DNA from 2 places in the Sphaerisporangium flaviroseum genome. Region 1 is predicted to be linked to the other one. Evidence: predicted binding sites of a transcription regulator. Region 1 holds the regulator's gene; the other holds the start of a gene.
What was found. The regulator HrcA, encoded in region 1, represses chaperone genes, less so after heat shock. The targets are predictions, from matches to a motif close to TTGGCACTCTCNNNNNGAGAGTGCCAA.
Positions count from the first base shown of each region.

Region 2: a site for HrcA is predicted at 3,228-3,254, ahead of groES (co-chaperone GroES). Genes of this name have one in related genera too.

Region 1 covers NZ_BAAAZR010000008.1:267,885-277,221, reverse strand. The annotation lists gene ABD810_RS17605 (16S rRNA (uracil(1498)-N(3))-methyltransferase) at 1-560, opposite strand, end outside; gene dnaJ (molecular chaperone DnaJ) at 616-1,755, opposite strand; gene hrcA (heat-inducible transcriptional repressor HrcA) at 1,756-2,766, opposite strand; gene ABD810_RS17590 (DUF3097 domain-containing protein) at 3,258-4,076, shown strand; gene ABD810_RS17585 (DUF4870 domain-containing protein) at 4,073-4,777, shown strand; gene hemW (radical SAM family heme chaperone HemW) at 4,791-6,008, opposite strand; gene lepA (translation elongation factor 4) at 6,074-7,900, opposite strand; gene rpsT (30S ribosomal protein S20) at 8,270-8,542, shown strand; gene ABD810_RS17565 (FtsX-like permease family protein) at 8,791-9,337, shown strand, end outside.
Region 2 covers NZ_BAAAZR010000052.1:99,554-108,890, forward strand. The annotation lists gene ABD810_RS36980 (hypothetical protein) at 1-102, opposite strand, end outside; gene ABD810_RS36985 (sigma-70 family RNA polymerase sigma factor) at 159-785, opposite strand; gene groL (chaperonin GroEL) at 1,094-2,713, opposite strand; gene groES (co-chaperone GroES) at 2,822-3,133, opposite strand; gene ABD810_RS37000 (class I SAM-dependent methyltransferase) at 3,438-4,640, shown strand; gene ABD810_RS37005 (coiled-coil domain-containing protein) at 4,843-6,360, shown strand; gene tsaD (tRNA (adenosine(37)-N6)-threonylcarbamoyltransferase complex transferase subunit TsaD) at 6,431-7,462, opposite strand; gene rimI (ribosomal protein S18-alanine N-acetyltransferase) at 7,455-7,925, opposite strand; gene tsaB (tRNA (adenosine(37)-N6)-threonylcarbamoyltransferase complex dimerization subunit type 1 TsaB) at 7,922-8,590, opposite strand; gene ABD810_RS37025 (class F sortase) at 8,786-9,334, opposite strand.

The DNA of each region.
Region 1 (9,337 bases):
TCGCCACTCGCCGGGAGCTCCAGACGTGACAGGGGCTGGGCGGCCTCCTCATGGAGCACGGCGGCGACCGCCGCACCGCGCAGCAGGGCCGCCACCTCGCTCGTGGTGGCCTGCTCGGTGATCTCCGGCAGGTGGAACCGCCTGGCCTGCTTGCCGGCCTCCCTGGCCGTCGAGCGCCAGCGGGCCAGGGCCTTGCCCGCACGGTCGCCCTTCCACTGGGTCACGCACCGGGCGGCGGCCCACGGGACGATGACGTCCACGCCCGCCTCGGTCATCATCTCGACCGCCAGCTCGCCCCTGTCGCCCTTGGGCAGGCCCTGGACGACCACCAGACGGGGCGAGGGGGCGGGAACCGTGTGACGGCCGGTCACCTCCAGCCGGAGGGAGTCCTTGGCCACGTCGCGCACGACGCACTCGGCCACCGCGCCCCTGCCGTCGGTGAGGTCGACGCGCTCTCCCGCGCGCAGCCTCCGCACGGTGGCGGCGTGCCGCCCCTCCGCGCCGGAGAGGATGATCTCCGCGCCCGACAGGTCGTCGGCGAGGAACACCGGGACGCTCACCGCGGATCAGGGGCGCGGGCACGGTCCCGCGCCACGGGGACGAAACCCATCGCTCTCATCGCCCGTTGAAAGCGTCCTTGAGCCGGGAGAAGAAGCCCTGCTGCCCGGGGGCGAACTTGCCCGGCGGGCGCTCCTCACCGCGCAGCCTGGACAGCTCCTTGAGCAGCTCCTCCTGGGCGGCGTCGAGGCGGTTCGGCGTCTCCACGTTCACGTGGATCAGCAGGTCGCCACGGCCGGTCTCGTTGAGGCGCTGGATGCCCCGGCCGTACAGGGGGATGACGTGCCCCGCCTGGGTGCCGGGCCGTACGTCGATCTCCTCGGCCCCGTCGAGCGTCTCCACGGTCAGGATCGTGCCCAGAGCCGCCGCCGTCATCGGGATCTGGACCGTGCAGTGCAGGTCGTCGCCGCGCCGCTCGAAGATCTCATGAGGCCGCTCGACGATCTCCAGGAACAGGTCTCCGGGCGGGCCACCACCGGGCCCGACCTCGCCCTCACCGGCGAGCTGGATGTGCGTGCCGTCCTCGACGCCGGCCGGGATGCGCACCTTGATGGTGCGGCGGGTGCGTACCCGTCCGTCACCGGAGCACTCCTGGCAGGGATGCAGGATGATCGAGCCGAACCCGCCGCACTGGGGGCAGGGCCGCGCGGTCATGACCTGGCCGAGGAACGACCGGGTGACCTGCGAGATCTCGCCACGGCCGTGGCACATGTCGCAGGTGTCGGGATGGGTGCCGGACGCGGCGCCGGAGCCCTGGCACACCTCGCACAGCACGGCGGTGTCGACCACCAGCTCGCGCGTGGTGCCGAACGCCGACTCCGACAGGTCGAGCTCGACCCGGATCGTCGCGTTGCGTCCGCGCCTGGCCCGGGACCTGGGCCCGCGAGACCCGCCGCCGCCACCGAAGAAGGCGTCCATGATGTCGCTGAACGGGAAACCCGCGCCGAAACCCGCGGCACCGGCTCCCGCTCCCGCCGCCCCGCCGAAGGGGTCGGCTCCGAGATCGAACATCTGGCGCTTGTTCGGGTCCGACAGGACCTCGTACGCCTGATTGATCTCCTTGAAGCGCTCCTGCGTCTCCGGGTCGGGATTCACATCGGGGTGGAGCTCGCGCGCGAGGCGGCGATAGGCCTTCTTGATCTCGTCTTGGCCGGCGTCACGGCGGACCCCGAGAATGCCGTAATAGTCGCGGGCCACCTAGGACCCCGCCAGGATCTGGCCGACATAGCGTGCCACTGCGCGCACAGCTCCCATCGTCACCGGATAATCCATTCGCGTCGGGCCCAGCACTCCGAGCCGAGCCAGTTCATTGTCGCCCGAACCGTATCCGGCCGCGACGATCGAGGTGCCGTGAAGCCCGGAGTAGGGATTCTCCGAGCCGATGCGGACCGTGAGCGCGGCGGAGTCGCTCGCCTCACCGAGCAGCCGCATCAGCACGACCTGCTCCTCCAGCGCCTCGAGGACCTCTCGCAGGCCGACGCTGAAGTCGCCCGCGAGGTTGGCCGCACCGGCAAAGACGATCTTCTCGTCGTGCCGCTCGACCAGGGTGTCCAGCAGCACGGAAAGGATCGTGCTCGCCACCGGGCGGTCTTCCTCGGGAAGCCGCTCCTGCAGGTCGGCCACCGTGTCCGGCACTCGGGTGAGCCGGCATCCGTCGAGGCAGGCGTTGAGCACCGCCCGCAGATGCGCGATCTGGTCGTCCTCCACGACATCGGGAAGGTCGACCACTCGCTGCTCGACCCGGCCGGTGTTGGTGATCAGCACCAGCATGATCCGCCGCTCCGCCAGCGGCACGAGCTCGACGTGCCGCACCGTGGAACGGATCAGCGAAGGATACTGCACCACGGCGACCTGCCGGGTCAACTGCGCCAGCAGCCTCACCGTGCGGGTCACGACGTCGTCGAGATCGACGGCGCCCGCCAAGAAGGTTTCGATCGCCCGGCGCTCCGCACCGGACAGCGGCTTGATCTGGGACAGCCGGTCGACGAACAACCGGTAGCCCTTGTCGGTGGGCACGCGACCCGCGCTGGTGTGCGGCTGCGTGATGTAGCCCTGCTCCTCGAGCACTGCCATGTCGTTGCGAACGGTGGCCGGAGAGACGCCCAGATTGTGCCGCTCCGCCAACGCCTTCGACCCGACCGGCTCGTTGGTGGACACGTAATCTTCGACAACGGCGCGCAGAACTGCGAGCTTACGCTCATCGAGCAACGTGCTCACCTCCTGCCTGCGTTCGTGCCTGCGTAAACGCCTGGTCTGGCACTCAGTGTTCCCGAGTGCCAAGTGTACGGCTCTCGCCGACGGGGTGCGATAACTCGCCCCTACGACCTCACCCGCTCAGCGGCGAGCCACCTGCTATCCAGCGGCAAGGCGGCTCCACCACACTCGGACCCACGAGTGAGAACGACCCCCCCGGTAAACGACGCGACCACCCGGCCGCCGCGTCCCCACTCCCCCGGTGAGCATGCTCCCCCGCCAGGCCCGCGGTCCGGAGGCGCGCCCGCTGGCGGTTCCCGTTCCTACGGCACCCCTGAATACGGCTCCCCTCCCGGCGGCCCCTACGGTCCCGCTCCCGGCGCCCCCTACGGTTCCCCTGCCCCGTACGGCCCCGTGCCCGCAAGCGGCCGGTGGCCGTTCCCTACGATGGCGGCCCGCAGCAGGGCGCGCCGCCCAGAGCGTGACCTTTGCTAGCGTGCCGAGGTATGCGGGACTACGGACGCGACGTGCTGGCAGGGAACTGGCGGAGACCGCTACGCGGGAAGATCCCGAAGGTCCCCGCCGAGCCCGGCCTGGTGGTTGAGGATCCGGGAGGCTTCTGCGGCGCCGTGGTGGTCTGTGACAAGGAGGCCGTCACGCTGGAGGATCGCTTCGGGCAGCGGCGGGTGTTCCCGCTCGCGCCCGCCGGGTTCCTCCTCGACGGCAAGCCCGTGACGCTCGTCCGCCCGGCTCCGGCCGCCCCGCGGGGCCCGGCACGCAGCGCGTCGGGCTCCGTCGCCGTGAGCGGACTGCGGGCGCGTGTGGCCAGGGAGAGCCGCATCTACGTCGAGGGCGTGCACGACGCGTCCCTGGTGGAGAAGATCTGGGGCCACGACCTGCGCGTTGAGGGCGTGGTCGTCGAATACCTGGAAGGCGTCGACGACCTCCCGGCGATCGTCGCCGAGTTCGGGCCCGGCCCGGGGCGGCGCCTTGGGGTGCTGGTGGACCATCTGGTCCCCGGCTCCAAGGAGAGCCGCATCGCGGCCCAGGTGTCCTCACCTCATGTGCTCATCACCGGGCATCCCTTCGTGGACATCTGGCAGGCGGTGAAGCCCTCGGTCGTGGGCATCCCCGCCTGGCCCGTGGTGCCGCGCGGGGTTCCGTGGAAGGAAGGCGTGATCGAGGCCCTCGGGTGGCGGCTGGAACCTGCGGACGCCTGGCGCCGCATCCTCGGCTCCGTCGGGACCTTCACCGATCTGGAGCCGGAGCTTCTCGGCCGCGTCGAGGAGCTGATCGACTTTGTGACGATGGAAGAGGAAGCATGAGCGAGACCCCGCAAGATCGCCGCCCCGACGACCTTCCGGACGACCGGGGGCATGACGGACCGCCTGCGTACGGGCAGCCCGGCCATGGACGACCCGGGTATGGACAACAGGGCTACGGCCAGCAGGGCTATGGCCACCAGGGCTACGAGCAACCCGGGTACGGGCAACAGGGCTACGAGCAACCTGGCTACGGGCAACCTGGCTACGGGCAACCCGGATACGGACAACAGGGCTACGGACAGCAGGGCTACGGCCAGCCCGGGTACGGCCACCAGGGCTACGAGCAACCCGGGTACGGGCAACCCGGGTACGGGCACCAGGGCTACGGGCCGATGGGGCGCCCGCCCGAGCCGCACGTGCCGGGGAGGTACGGACCCCGTCCCGGGTCCGACGACACGACGATGTCGATGCTGGCCCACCTGCTGGGCCTGCTCACCTCGTTCGTGGGCCCGCTGATCATCTATCTCGTCAAGAAAGACGAGTCGCCCTACGTCCGCGACCAGGCGGCCGAGGCGTTGAACTTCCAGATCACCCTGTTCATCGCCTATGTGGTGTGCACCGTGCTGGCCTTCGTGATCATCGGCTTCCTGCTGATGTTCGTGGTGTGGATCGGCTCTCTGATCATGATGATCATGGCTTCGGTGGCCGCGAACCGGGGAGAGAACTATCGCTACCCGATGAACATCCGCTTCGTCAGCTGACCACGGGCGCGGGTCAGGTCAGATCGCGGACCAGGGCGTCGGCGAGCAGGCGTCCCTTGAGGGTCAGCACCGCCCGGCCGGTCGTGAAGGGCTCCGGCTCCAGCAGCCCGTCTCCGAGCGCTCGGGCGACGGCCGTACGGGCGTGCGGGCCGATCTCGGCGAGCGGGTAACCCGAGTCGAGCCGGAGCTCCAGCATCAGGCGCTCGACCTGCCGGTCGCCCTCCGCCAGCACTTCACGCGCGTGAGCCGGCGAGGATCCCGTGGCCAGCCGCGAGGCGTAGGCCGCGGGATGCTTGACGTTCCACCAGCGGGTGCCGCCAACGTGGCCGTGCGCGCCCGGGCCGACGCCCCACCAGTCGCCCCCGGTCCAGTAGAGCAGGTTGTGGCGGCACCGGGCCGCCACGGAGGTGGCCCAGTTGGACACCTCGTACCAGCCGAACCCCGCCGCCGCCAGCATCGTGTCGGCGATGACGTAGCGGTCGGCGGCCACGTCGTCGTCGGGCATGGGCAGCTCGCCCCTGCGGATCCGCGCGGCCAGCCGGGTGCCGTCCTCCACGATCAGCGAGTAGGCCGACACGTGATCGGGACCCGCCTCGATCGCCGCCGCGAGGGAGTCCCGCCAGTCGTCGTCGGACTCGCCCGGCGTGCTGTAGATCAGGTCGAGGTTGACGTGCGCGAACCCCGCGTCGTGCGCCTCTCGTACGGCCTGCGCCGGGCGGCCGGCGGTGTGGCGCCGGTCGAGGACGGTGAGCACGTGCTCCTTGGCGCTCTGCATGCCGAAGCTGACGCGGTTGAACCCACCGCTCCGCAGCCTGTGGAGGTAGGCGGGGTCGACGGATTCGGGGTTGGCCTCGGTGGTGACCTCGGCGCCCGGCGCCAGTCCGAACTCCGCGTCCACCGCCCGGAGGATCCTGACGAGGTCATCGGCGGGCAGCAGGGTCGGCGTGCCACCGCCGAAGAAGACGGTCTCCACCGGCAACTCGGCGTCCCCGAGCACCCTGCGCGCCAGGCGGATCTCCTCGATCGCCGTGTCGGCGTAGTCGGCGCGGGAGGCGCCGGGACCAAGCTCTGTGGCGGTGTAGGTGTTGAAGTCGCAGTATCCGCAGCGGGTGACGCAGAACGGCACATGGACGTAGAAGCCGAACTGCCGCGTGCCGAGGCCCTCATGGGCGCTCGCGGGCAGCTCGCCCGACGCGGGCACGGCATCGCCGTCGAGAAGTACGGAAGGCACGTCTCCAGTCTGCCGCTCCCGGCCCTGTGCCTCGGACGGGCCCGTGACGGCGGAGGACCGGGGTGCTACTTCTTGGCCTTGTCGGCGGCGGGGGCCTCGGTGGACAGCGCGGCGACGAAGGCCTCCTGCGGGACCTCGACCCGGCCGACCATCTTCATGCGCTTCTTGCCTTCCTTCTGCTTCTCCAGCAGCTTGCGCTTACGGCTGATGTCACCGCCGTAGCACTTGGCGAGCACGTCCTTGCGGATGGCGCGGATGTTCTCGCGGGCGATCACGCGGGCGCCGATGGCCGCCTGGATCGGCACCTCGAACTGCTGGCGGGGAATGAGGTCCTTGAGCTTCTTGGCCATCTCGACGCCGTACGCGTAGGCCTTCTCGCGGTGCACGATCGCGCTGAACGCGTCGACGGCCTCGCCCTGGAGGAGGATGTCGACCTTGACGAGGTCGGCGTCCTGCTCGCCCGACGGCTCGTAGTCGAGCGAGGCGTACCCGCGGGTGCGGGACTTGAGCTGGTCGAAGAAGTCGAAGATGATCTCGCCGAGCGGCAGCGTGTAGCGGATCTCCACGCGGTCCTCGGAGAGGTACTCCATCCCGAGCAGCGCGCCACGCCGGCCCTGGCAGAGCTCCATGATCGCGCCGATGTGGTCGGAGGGCGAGAGCAGCGTCGCCTTCACCACCGGCTCGTAGATCTCGGCGATCTTGCCGGCCGGGAACTCCGAGGGGTTGGTGACGACGAGCTCCTTGCCGTCCTCCATGATCACCCGGTAGATGACGTTGGGCGCGGTGGAGATCAGCGAGAGGCCGAACTCGCGCTCCAGCCGCTCACGGACGATCTCCATGTGCAGCAGGCCGAGGAAGCCGCAGCGGAAGCCGAACCCGAGTGCGGCGGAGGTCTCCGGCTCGTACACCAGCGCCGCGTCGTTCAGCCGCAGCTTGTCGAGAGCCTCGCGCAGCTCGGGATAGTCGTCGCCGTCGATCGGGTAGAGGCCGGAGTACACCATCGGCCTCGGGTGGTCGTAGCCGCCGAGGGCCTCCTGCGCCGGGCGCGCGGTCGTGGTGACCGTGTCGCCGACACGCGCCTGCCGCACGTCCTTCACGCCCGTGATGAGGTAGCCCACCTCGCCGACGCCGAGCGACATGGACGGCACCGGCTCCGGCGAGATGACGCCGAGCTCCAGGGTCTCGTGCGCCGCGCCGGTGGACATCATGATCGTGCGCTCGCGCTTGGAGAGCCGTCCGTCGATCACCCGGACGTAGGTGACGACGCCCCGGTAGGTGTCGTACACCGAGTCGAAGATCAGTGCCCGCGCGGGGGCGTCGGCGTCGCCGACAGGGGCGGGGACGTTCTGCACGACGTGGTCGAGCAGATCCTTGACGCCCTCACCGGTCTTGCCGGACACCCTGAGCACGTCGGAGGGGTCGCACCCGATGAGGCCCGCGAGCTCCTCGGCGTACTTCTCGGGCTGGGCGGCGGGCAGGTCGATCTTGTTGAGCACCGGGATGATGTGCAGGTCGGCGCTCATGGCCAGGTAAAGGTTGGCCAGCGTCTGCGCCTCGATGCCCTGGGCGGCGTCGACCAGCAGGACCGCGCCCTCACAGGCCTCAAGGGACCGGGACACCTCGTAGGTGAAGTCGACGTGGCCGGGCGTGTCGATCATGTTGAGCACATGACCGTCCCACGGCAGCCGGACCGCCTGCGACTTGATCGTGATGCCGCGCTCGCGCTCGATGTCCATGCGGTCGAGATACTGCGCTCGCATCTGCCGGGCGTCGACCACACCGGTGAACTGCAGCATCCGGTCGGCAAGCGTTGACTTGCCGTGGTCGATGTGCGCGATGATGCAGAAGTTGCGGATCAACGCGGGGTCGGTCTGGCCAGGCTGGATGCGCACCGGGGTCCGTTTCGGCAGGGTTGACGACGATCAGAAGGCTGGCAGGGCAGCCGCTAACCATGGTGGCACGCCCGGGTGGTCACCCGAACGCCTCACCTGGACAGCAGATCGGCGCGGCGATTGCGCCCGCACACTCGCCCGGACGAGGTGTGCCACCTCGCCTCGCCGGCGTGCGGTGCCGCGCTCGCCACCAGTTTACCGGGCACCAAGACCAACAAGCTCGGCACTGCGCTAAGATAAGGGGGCAGACGTGTGCCATGGTCTCCGATTTGAGGGTGGACCTGGCATGTTGGTACTCTGTTCAACTGCGTGTGGCGCGCCCTCTCTGCCCGCGCGCCCCATCCAATCGACTTTCACCGAGGCTTCTTCGTGGCGAACATCAAGTCCCAGATCAAGCGCAACCGGCAGAACGAAAAGGCCCGGCTGCGTAACAAGGCTGTCAAGTCGTCCCTGAAGACGGCGGTCCGCAAGTTCCGCGAGGCCGCTGAGCAGGGCAACGTGGAGGAGGCGGCCGTTCTCATGCGCACCGCCTCGCGTCAGCTCGACAAGGCCGTCAGCAAGGGCGTCATCCACAAGAACCAGGCGGCGAACCGCAAGTCGGCGATCGCCAAGCGCGTCGCCGCCCTCGAGCCCGCCAAGTAGGCTCGCTCAAGGCTCTTCCACAACGCCGTATCTGCCAACGGATGCGGCGTTTTGGCATGCCCGCCTACGGTCGAACATCCGTGCTCGCCTCCGGCTCAGGCCACCGGTTTCCTGATATGTCATGATTTTGATATCACATGGTAGTTTCCGCTGAATATCGGGTGTATCACCGTGCTTTCCGCCCTCTTCCCTCCCCCGGAACCGTAACTAAGGTGTGCGAAACGGGTTAGGGCAGCGGGAGGCAGGTCATGCGGGGGCGGACACCTCTGGTGCTGCGGCGTGCGTTCAGCGAACCACTGCTGCTCCTCGCGGCCTTCGGCTCCATCCTCCTCGCGACCACCACGCTCGTGGCACTCGCAATGTACGCCTCCTCGGTCGCCGACATCGGCGTGCGACGCGCCATGGAGACGGTCTCCTCCCGCACCACCGCGATGGCGATCACCACACCGGTCAGCCAGAGCACGTTCGACCGGATCACGAAGGCCGTGCGGACCGGGTTGGCCGGTCTCGCCGGAAGCTCCGGCGGCCCGCCCGTGCCGTATGCCACCACCCTCAGCGCCCGATCCGACTCCTACGCCCTTCCGGGACAGGAGCGGCGAGAGCGCCCCGAGCTCACGCGGTTCGCGACCTACGAGGGCCTCGAAATCCGGTCACGGCTCCTGCAGGGCGCCTGGCCAGGCCAGTCGGCCAAGGGCACCGTCGAGGTCGCTCTCTCACAGCCCGCGGCGCTGGCGATGAACCTGAGCGTCGGTGACGAGTTCAGCATGGTGGGACGCCTCGACCACAAGACCGTCC
Region 2 (9,337 bases), on a different contig from region 1:
GACGTCGTCGGTCAGTGCGCGCAGCAGGGTCACCACGGCGTCCTGCTCGCCGACCGGCTCCCGCCGGGAGAGCCTGTCGATGATCGCGTCCGTCCTGAGCACTTCCGAATCCGACTCGGATCCGCGTGTTCGAACCGATCGCGCTGAGTGGACAGCGGTCAAGCTATCGACTCCATGTCGGCCATCGCCCTGAGCCTTGCGAGCGCCCGATGCTGGGCGACGCGAACCGCACCTGGTGACATACCGAGTACGTTACCGGTCTCCTCGGCCGACAGCCCCGACACCACCCGCAAAATGATCAGCTCGCGCTGGTTCTCCGGGAGACGCGAGAGCAGCGCCCGGGCGTGCTCGGCCTCGATGTAGCGCACCACGGTCTCCTCCGGCCCGGGTCCCTGGTCGGGACCGTCCGGCAGGTCCTGGGTGGGCACGGCCGAGCGCACAGAACTGCGCAGCGCGTCGGCGACCTTGTGCGAGGCGATGCCGAAGACGAACGAGGCGAACGGCCGGCCCATGTCGCGGTAGCGCGGCAGCGCGGCAAGGACCGCGATGCACACTTCCTGTGCCACGTCGTCGGCTATGTGGTAGTGACCGGACACCCGGCCCAGTCGAGCACGGCAATAGCGCACCACCATCGGGCGCAACTGGCCCAGCAGTGATTCGATCGCGGTGCGATCCCCCTGTACGGCAAGGCTCGTCAGTTCCCTGAGGTCGGACTCATCCGATCTCGTCGCAAGCCTTACCCCAGTCTTGGCGTCGGCGACGCGTCCCTCGGTCACGTTAGGCATGATGCCCGCCACGATCGCGCATGTCGTCATTGTGAATGGATACGGATTGGTCACATTGACGCGACGATAACCTTGGGTAATCGAGTGAACACAAGACTGTTTGCATATTTCACTCGCGAACCGAATTCGCTGGATATTTGTTAGATGTCGCGCCTGCTCGGAGGCACATCCGCGCGGTCTTGCGGACGCTTGGCGGCGCGGTCGGGTTTACCGCCGGATCAAATCGATGAGGGTGAAATCGATTCAACAAAAAAGTACGGCCCGCGCCCCCTCAGGACGCGAGCCGTACTTCGGCCGAATGATCGGGCTCAGTGGCCGTGACCGTGGCCGTGACCCTGACCGGCGGCCGGAGCCTCTTCCTCGGGCTTGTCGACCACGAGGACCTCGGTCGTGAGCAGCATGCCCGCGATGGACGCGGCGTTCTGCACGGCCGAGCGGGTGACCTTGACCGGGTCGATGACGCCCTCGGCGATCAGGTCGCCGTACTGTCCGGTCGCGGCGTTGTAGCCGTGGCCGGCAGAGAGCTCGCCGATCTTGGAGGTGACGACGTAACCCTCCTGGCCGGCGTTCTCGGCGATCCACCGGGCCGGCTCGACGAGCGACCGGCGGACGATGGCGACACCGGTCGCCTCGTCACCGGTGAGGCCGAGGTCGTCCAGGTCCTTGGACAGGTGCACGAGCGCGGAGCCACCGCCCGAGACGATGCCCTCCTCGATCGCGGCGCGGGTCGCGGAGATGGCGTCCTCGAGGCGGTGCTTCTTCTCCTTGAGCTCCACCTCGGTGGCCGCGCCGACGCGCAGGATGCAGATGCCCCCGGAGAGCTTCGCGAGGCGCTCCTGGAGCTTCTCGCGGTCCCAGTCGGAGTCGGTCTGCTCGATGGCGTGCTGGATCTCGCGGATACGGTCCTGGATCGCCTGCGGGTCGCCCGCTCCGTCGACGATGGTGGTGTTGTCCTTGGTGACCACGATGCGGCGGGCGGTGCCCAGCACTTCGGGGCCGGCGTTCTCGAGCTTGAGCCCGAGCTCCTCGGAGATGAGCTGGCCACCGGTCAGGATCGCGATGTCCTGCAGCATGGCCTTGCGGCGGTCACCGAAGCCGGGCGCCTTGACGGCGACCGAGGTGAACGTGCCACGGATCTTGTTCGTGACCAGGACGGCCAGGGCTTCGCCCTCGATGTCCTCGGCGACCACGAACAGCGGCTTCTTGGTCTGCGCCACCTTCTCCAGCAGCGGCAGGAACTCCGCGATGGAGGTGATCTTGCCCTGGTTCAGCAGGACGTAGGCGTCCTCGAGCACCGCTTCCATGCGCTCGGGGTCGGTCACCATGTACGGCGACAGGTAACCCTTGTCGAACTGGAGTCCTTCCGTGAACTCCAGCTCGAGGCCCATGGTGTTGGACTCCTCGACGGTGATGACACCGTCCTTGCCCACCTTGTCGAACGCCTCGGCGATCAGCTCACCGATCTTGGCGTCCTGAGCGGAGATCGTCGCGACATTGGCGATCTCCTTCTTGTCCTCGACGGGACGGGCGAGCTCGAGCAGGCGGTCGCTGACCGCCCGGGCGGCCAGGTCGATGCCGCGCTTCAGCGACAGGGGGGACGCTCCGGCCGCGACGTTGCGCAGGCCTTCACGGACCATCGCCTGAGCGAGCACGGTGGCGGTGGTGGTACCGTCGCCGGCGATGTCGTTGGTCTTGGTCGCCACTTCCTTGGCGAGCTGGGCACCGAGGTTCTCGTACGGCTTGTCCAGCTCGACTTCGCGGGCGATGGTGACGCCGTCGTTGGTGATCGTCGGCGCCCCGAACTTCTTGTCGATGACGACGTTCCGGCCACGCGGCCCGAGGGTCACCTTCACGGCGTCCGCGAGGGCGTTCACGCCACGCTCGAGAGCACGGCGCGCGTCCTCCTCGAACTCCAGGATCTTCGGCATTTAAGGTCCTCTCAGCATCAGAGCCCCGGGCCTTCAGAGAAGCACCCGGGGCTTGATACGCATTTTGTGTAAGGCTCCGTACTGATGGTCGCTTGCGCGCCCCGGGCTTTACTTCTCGATGATCGCGAGAACGTCACGGGCGGAGAGAACGAGGTACTCCTCGCCGCCGTACTTGACCTCGGTACCGCCGTACTTGCTGTAGAGGACGATGTCCCCTTCCTTGACGTCGAGCGGAATCCGCTTGTCGCCGTCCTCATCCCAGTTGCCCGGGCCCACCGCGAGGACCTTGCCCTCTTGCGGCTTCTCCTTGGCCGTGTCTGGGATGACCAGACCGGAAGCGGTCGTCTGCTCTGCCTCAAGCGGCTGGACCACAATGCGGTCGCCGAGCGGCTTAACGGGAACCTTGGTGGCGGTCGTCACGATCGGACCTCCCCTTCAGATTGTGTTGATGAGCTGAAGAGGCGACCAGCGGCCTGCCGTCGCGGGTGTCAGACCTGCCTCGTCGCATTTTGACTTGGCACTCTCACTAGGCGAGTGCCAACACTGAACAGTATGCAAGGCCGCCGACACAGTCAACACGGACAGGCCGTCCCAGGTCAGTACGGTGCACATACCCACGCTCGACCGCCGTGCAACTCACCCGAAATGTCCGGCCGAGGGCATGGTAGACCACATTTGGGACTCCCTCCCGAGGGGGTGGCGGCACCCGGTAGCGTCGGGAGGCGTGGACCCCGACGCCTTCCGCGAGTTGCTCACCCCACGAGGGCAGCGGGCCCTCGGCGACGCCGTGGAGGCGGTCACGGAGGGCGCCGACCCGGTCGTGGCGGCGAGCCGGCTCAGGAAGACCTACGACGCGTCGCTGACCGCCGCCGCCCTCACACAGGCACGGCTACGGGCTCGCGGCGCCGTCAAGTTCGGCGCCGACGCGGCCCGCATGTACTTCACCTCCGACGGCCTGGAGCAGGCCACCCGCGCCGAGGTGGGCGCCCACCGCGCCCGCAGGTTCCGTCCGGGGACGCGGGTGGCCGACGCCTGCTGCGGCATCGGCGGCGACCTCATCGCGCTCGCCCGCGCCGGGTGCGAGGTCGACGCCGTCGACCTCGATCCGCTCACCGTGGAGGTCGCGCACGCCAACGCCGTGGCGCTGGGCCTCGGCGACCGCGTCACCGTCCGCGTGGCCGACGCGGCCGACGTCGACCCGGCGGCGTACGACGTGCTGTTCGCCGACCCCGCCAGGCGGTCCACCGGCAAGCGCGTCTTCGACCCGATGGCCTACTCCCCGCCGTGGCCCGCCGTTCTCGATCTGGTGGCCCGGGCGCCGGCCGCATGCCTGAAGGTCGCGCCCGGCATCCCGTACGAGCTCATTCCGCCGGGCGCGGAGGCCGAATGGGTGTCCTACCGCGGCGAGGTCAAGGAAGCAGTGCTGTGGACCGGCGCCCTGGCCGCGACCCCGCCGGGCGGCCCGGAGTCCGTTACGGACATCGACCGCAGGGCCACGATGCTGCCCTCCGGGGAGACGCTGACCCCCGACCCGTCTCTCGGAACGGCCGGGCACGGGCCGGTGGCGAGATACCTGTACGAGCCTGACGGCGCGGCGATCCGGTCCCACCTGGTCGCCGAGGTGGCCGCGCTGGTGGACGGCCACCTGCTCGACCCGCACATCGCCTACATCACCGGAGACGCCTCCGCCGTCACGCCGTGGGCCTCGCGGTACGAAGTCCTGGAAATGCTGCCTTTCTCGTTGAAACGTCTGCGTACGGCGCTCCGCGAACGCGGGATCGGCACGGTCACGCTGAAGAAACGCGGCTCGGCCGTCGACCTGGAGCGCCTGCGGAAAGATTTGCGGCTTTCTGGGGATAAATCGTGCGTTGTGGCCCTTACCCGGATAGGCGAGCGCCCTTTCGCGCTTATTTGCGAACCCGCCTGACCTGGGAAGACGGCAAACCGGTCAATCCAGCGATAATCACGATCTTTTAAAGTCGGCCCCGAAAGTCTGCTGCCGAGCGACTACAGTTGGCCAGCGCGGGATTTTGCCTGATCCACGGTTTACCCGCCTTATTCGTCACGCCAGACAACCGGACCAATCCCACCGCAGTGCGGCCGACCGCCCGCGAGTGAAGGAGCTTTCGGTGGATCATTCCAACCACACCCTCCTCCAGGCGGGAAGCCAGACCGCCATTTCCGACCGGATGCGCGAGCTCTTGGCCAGGGCCGCCCAGGACCATGTGTACGAGCAGCGCACCCAGGGGGCCGTGCTCGACGAGATCCGGCAGCGGCTCGAAGGCATGGAGTGGCTGCTGCGGGAGGTCCGGGAGCGCGAGCTGGGCGGCCTGAGCGGCGCCCTCGACGGGGTCAGCGGCCGGCTCGACGAGCTGGCCATCCGGCCTCCGGCGTGGGCCGAGGGCCTGGCCCAGCACGTCGAGGTCGTACGCGACCGCGTCGACGGGGTGGGCAGCCGGGTGGCCGGCCTCGGCGACCGCATCGAGCTGGTCGGCGACCGCGTCAAGCCCGTCGCCGAGCTGCCCGGCCTGTGGACCGACCTCGGCACGGTGCGGGAGGGGGTCGCCGAGTCCCTGAAGCGCATCCAGGCGGTCCTCGACGGGGGCCAGGCCCTCCCGGGGCGCCTGGAGGAGCTGAACAGGCGGCTCGGCCAGCTCAACTCCAGCATGGAGGCGGCCGGCGGCCGGTTCACCCGGGTGGACAAGGCGCTGCTCGACCTCACGCAGCGCACCGAGCGGCTCGAGGGCGGCGTCCTCGACCTGAGCGAGGGCCTGGAGGAGACGCTCGCCTCGGCGATCGACCGGCTCACCGGTTCCGTCGAGCAGCTGGCCGGCAAGGTCGACGGGATCACGGCCCAGCTCGCGGACGCGGAGACCCGGCTGGGCGACCGTCTCGACGGCGTCGACGGCCGGCTCGCGGGCTTCGAAGGACGCCTCGACGGCGTCGACACCCACCTCACCGGCCTCGGCCCGAGGTTCGACGGCGTCGACAGGCGGCTCTCAGATGCCGGTGAGCGGTTCGACGGCCTGGAGGGGCGGTTCGAGTGCCTGACCGGGCGGTTCGACACCGTCGACAGCCATCTGGGGGCCGTCGAGGGGCGGCTGGACACCGTCGACATCCGGCTCAAGAGCGTCGACGGGCGCATCGAGACCACCGGCTCCTGCGTCGACGGCCGCCTGGCCGGGCTCGACCAGCGGCTCACCGACCTCGACGGGCGGCTTTCCGCCCAGGACCAGCGCTTCGGTGCGATCGACGGAAGCTTCGAAGGGGTCAACGAGCGCCTCGAGATGGTCGACGACCGCGTGGAGGCCGTCAACCAGCGCGTGGGCCAGCTACCAGGCCTGCTGGAGGTCGGCGAGGTCCACAAGCGCGTCGGCGAGCTGATCTGCGCCCAGGGCGACGACCAGGGCAAGCGGTTCGACTCCATCGACCGGCGGCTGGCGGAGGCCGCCGACGCCATGCCGCCCCTGGCCGAGCTGATGGACCTCGTACGGGCCCGTCCCGACCGCGATCAGCTTTCCGAGACCGTCGACGGGATCATCCAGCCCACCCACACCGACCTCACCCGCAGGCTGGGCGCGTTGGAGGAGACCATGCTGGCCCTGGCCGAGGCCCTCCTGCGCCCCACCCGCACCCCCAAGGACTGACCCGGGCGGCCCCCCGGTCACACGAACAGGCCCGGCCCGGCGATCCGACCGCGCGGACCGGCCATCGCGGTCACATCGCGACGGAGGTGATCGGGAAGGAGGAGTCGGCGGGGATTTCGAGCGACGACGGGCTCACTCCCGAGGCCACGAGCTCCGACCCGAGGGCAGCGATCATCGCGCCGTTGTCGGTGCACAACCCTGGCCGGGGCACACGCAGCCGCACGCCCGCGGCATCACACCGTTCCTGAGCCAGCGCACGCAGCCGGGAGTTGGCGGCCACACCGCCCCCGATGAGCAGATCCTTCACGTCGTACCGGCGGCACGCCTGCAGCGCCTTGCGCGTGAGCACGTCGACGACGGCCTCCTGGAACGACGCGGCCACGTCGGCGACGGGCACGGCCTCGCCCGCACGCTCCTTGGCCTCCACCCAGCGCGCCACGGCGGTCTTCAGCCCGGAGAAGGAGAAGTCGAGAGTGCCGTCGTCGTACTTCCCGCGCGGGAAGGCGACGGCCGTGCCAGAGCCTTCGACGGCCGCGCGGTCGATGTGCGGGCCGCCGGGGAACGGCAGGCCGAGCACCCGGGCGACCTTGTCGAACGCCTCACCCGCCGCGTCGTCGACCGTGGAGCCCAGCGAGATCACGTTGGTGGCCACGTCGGGGACGAGCAGCAGCGACGAGTGACCGCCCGAGACCAGCATCGCGATCGACGGCTTGGGCAGCGGCCCGTGCTCCAACTGGTCCACCGCCACATGCGCGGCCAGGTGGTTGACCCCGTACAGCGGGACGCCGATGCCCAGCGCGTACGCCTTGGCCGCGGCGACGCCCACCAGCAGCGCGCCCGCGAGGCCGGGACCGGCGGTCACGGCCACCGCGTCGATGTCGGAGAACCGCAGCCCGGCCTGCTCCAGAGCGCGCTCCACGGTGGGGGTCATGGCCTCCAGATGGGCACGCGAGGCCACCTCGGGCACGACACCGCCGAACCGCGCGTGCTCCTCGACGCTGGAGGCCACGGTGTTGGCCAGCAAGGTGTGCCCCCGGACGATGCCGACCCCGGTCTCGTCGCAGGAGGTCTCGATGCCCAGGACCAGTGGTTCGTCAGCCATTGCCGCTCTCCACGCTCAGCTTCCTCATCATCATGATCGCGTCGGTTCCGTCGTCGTAGTAGTCGCGCCGCAGGCCGATGCGCTCGAACCCGAAGGCCTCGTACATCGCCTGCGCGGGCGGGTTGTCGGCGCGGACCTCCAGGAACACCGCGGTCGCGCCGCGGCGCGTGGCCTCGGTGAGCAGTTCCCGCAGCATCGCGCTGCCGATGCCGGCACGCTGCATCGTGGCGCTCACGGCGATCGTCTGCACATCCGCCTGGTCGCCCGCCGCCGCCAGCCCGGCGTACCCGACGACCTCCTCATCGGCCACGGCGACGATGTAGTACCGGGTGCGGGGCTGGTCGGCCAGCTCGCCGCGCAGCATGCCCTCGCTCCACGCGTCGAAAGGGAAGGTCGAGCGCTCGATCTTCATGACGGCCGGCAGATCGGCCTCGGTCATCTTTCGCAGCGTCGCGGCCGTCATGTGGTCACCTTCTTCGGCGGACCTGGCACCTTGGCGTCCGGCCGGCGAAGGTAGATCGGGCTGGGCGAAGTGAGCACCCCGTCCACCGTGCCGGTGCCCGCGGCGAGGCGCTCGGCGGCGAGCGCGGCCAGCGCTCCGGCGAGGGGGTAGTCGGGAGCGTCCACCACCAGCCGCCCCTCCCCCAGGGCTTCGGCGTACATGCGAGCGCCGGCCCCGAACAGCGGCAGCTCGCCCGGAACGTGCTCGGGCCGGTCGACCGAGGGCTCGGACAGCCGCGTGCGCATGTCGGCGTAGCGCGCCCAGAACACCTCCTTGCGCCGCGCGTCGGTGGCGACGATGAAGGGCTCGGCCAGGCCGCCGGCGTAGGCGAGCGCGTCCAGAGTGCACACGCCGTACGCCGGGGCGCCCATCGTGGAGGAGAGCGCCTGGGCGGTCATCAGCCCGACACGCAGACCGGTGTACGGCCCGGGACCAGAACCGGCGACGATCGCGGTCACGTCGTGGAGGCGGACGCCCGCCTCTCGCAGGACCCGCTCCACGGAGGGAATGAGCAGCTCGCCATGGCGGCGGGCGTCGATCGTCGTCGACTCGGCGAGCACGCGGTCACCGTCGTGGAGAGCCACGGTGACGGCCGGGGTTGCGGTATCGAAGGCCAAGACCAGCACGAATGTCAAGCGTAGCCGTGTTTTCTCGCGCTCGCTCCGCCGGCGCGGCGGCAGGCCGACTCCGGCCGCGGACGGGGTCAGATCTCCCCACGCGGACCGGGTCAGGTCTCCCCAGCGGACGGGGTCAGGTCTCCCCAGCGGACGGGGTCAGGTCTCCGGCCGCGGGCGGGGTCAGGTTGCCAGGCGTGGACGGGGTCAGGTCTCCAGGCGCGAGGCGTAGACGATGATGTTGTCGAGGTACTCGTGGGTCTTCCGGTCGAAGGCTCCGCCACAGGTCACCAGGCGCAGGCCGTCCTCCACGTACACGCGCTGGGCCGGGAAGCGCTCCTTGGAGACCTGCTCGATGGCGTCGACCTTGTACTCCGCGACCCTGCCGTCACTGCGGACGACCTTGACGACCGCGCCCTTCTTGACCTGGTGCAGGCGGTAGAACACCGCGGGCGCCGTCTTGGTGTCCACATGGCCGATGATCACCGAGGCTCCGGAGTCCCCGGGCACCACGCTCTGGTCGAACCACCCCGCCATCGCCGGCTTCTCGAACGGCGGCAGCTCGATCTCCCCGTCGTCGGCGAGCCCGAGCTTCATCAGCGGGGCCTTCAGGTTCAGCGACGGAATGTCGAGCCGCTTGGGCGTCGCGGCGGCAGGCTGCGTCTCGGCCTGCCGGTCACGGCCGCTGAGCGCGAACATGATCGTGCCGGTGACGAACCCGGCCACCACGATCTTCAACCACTTTGATTCAGCCATCGG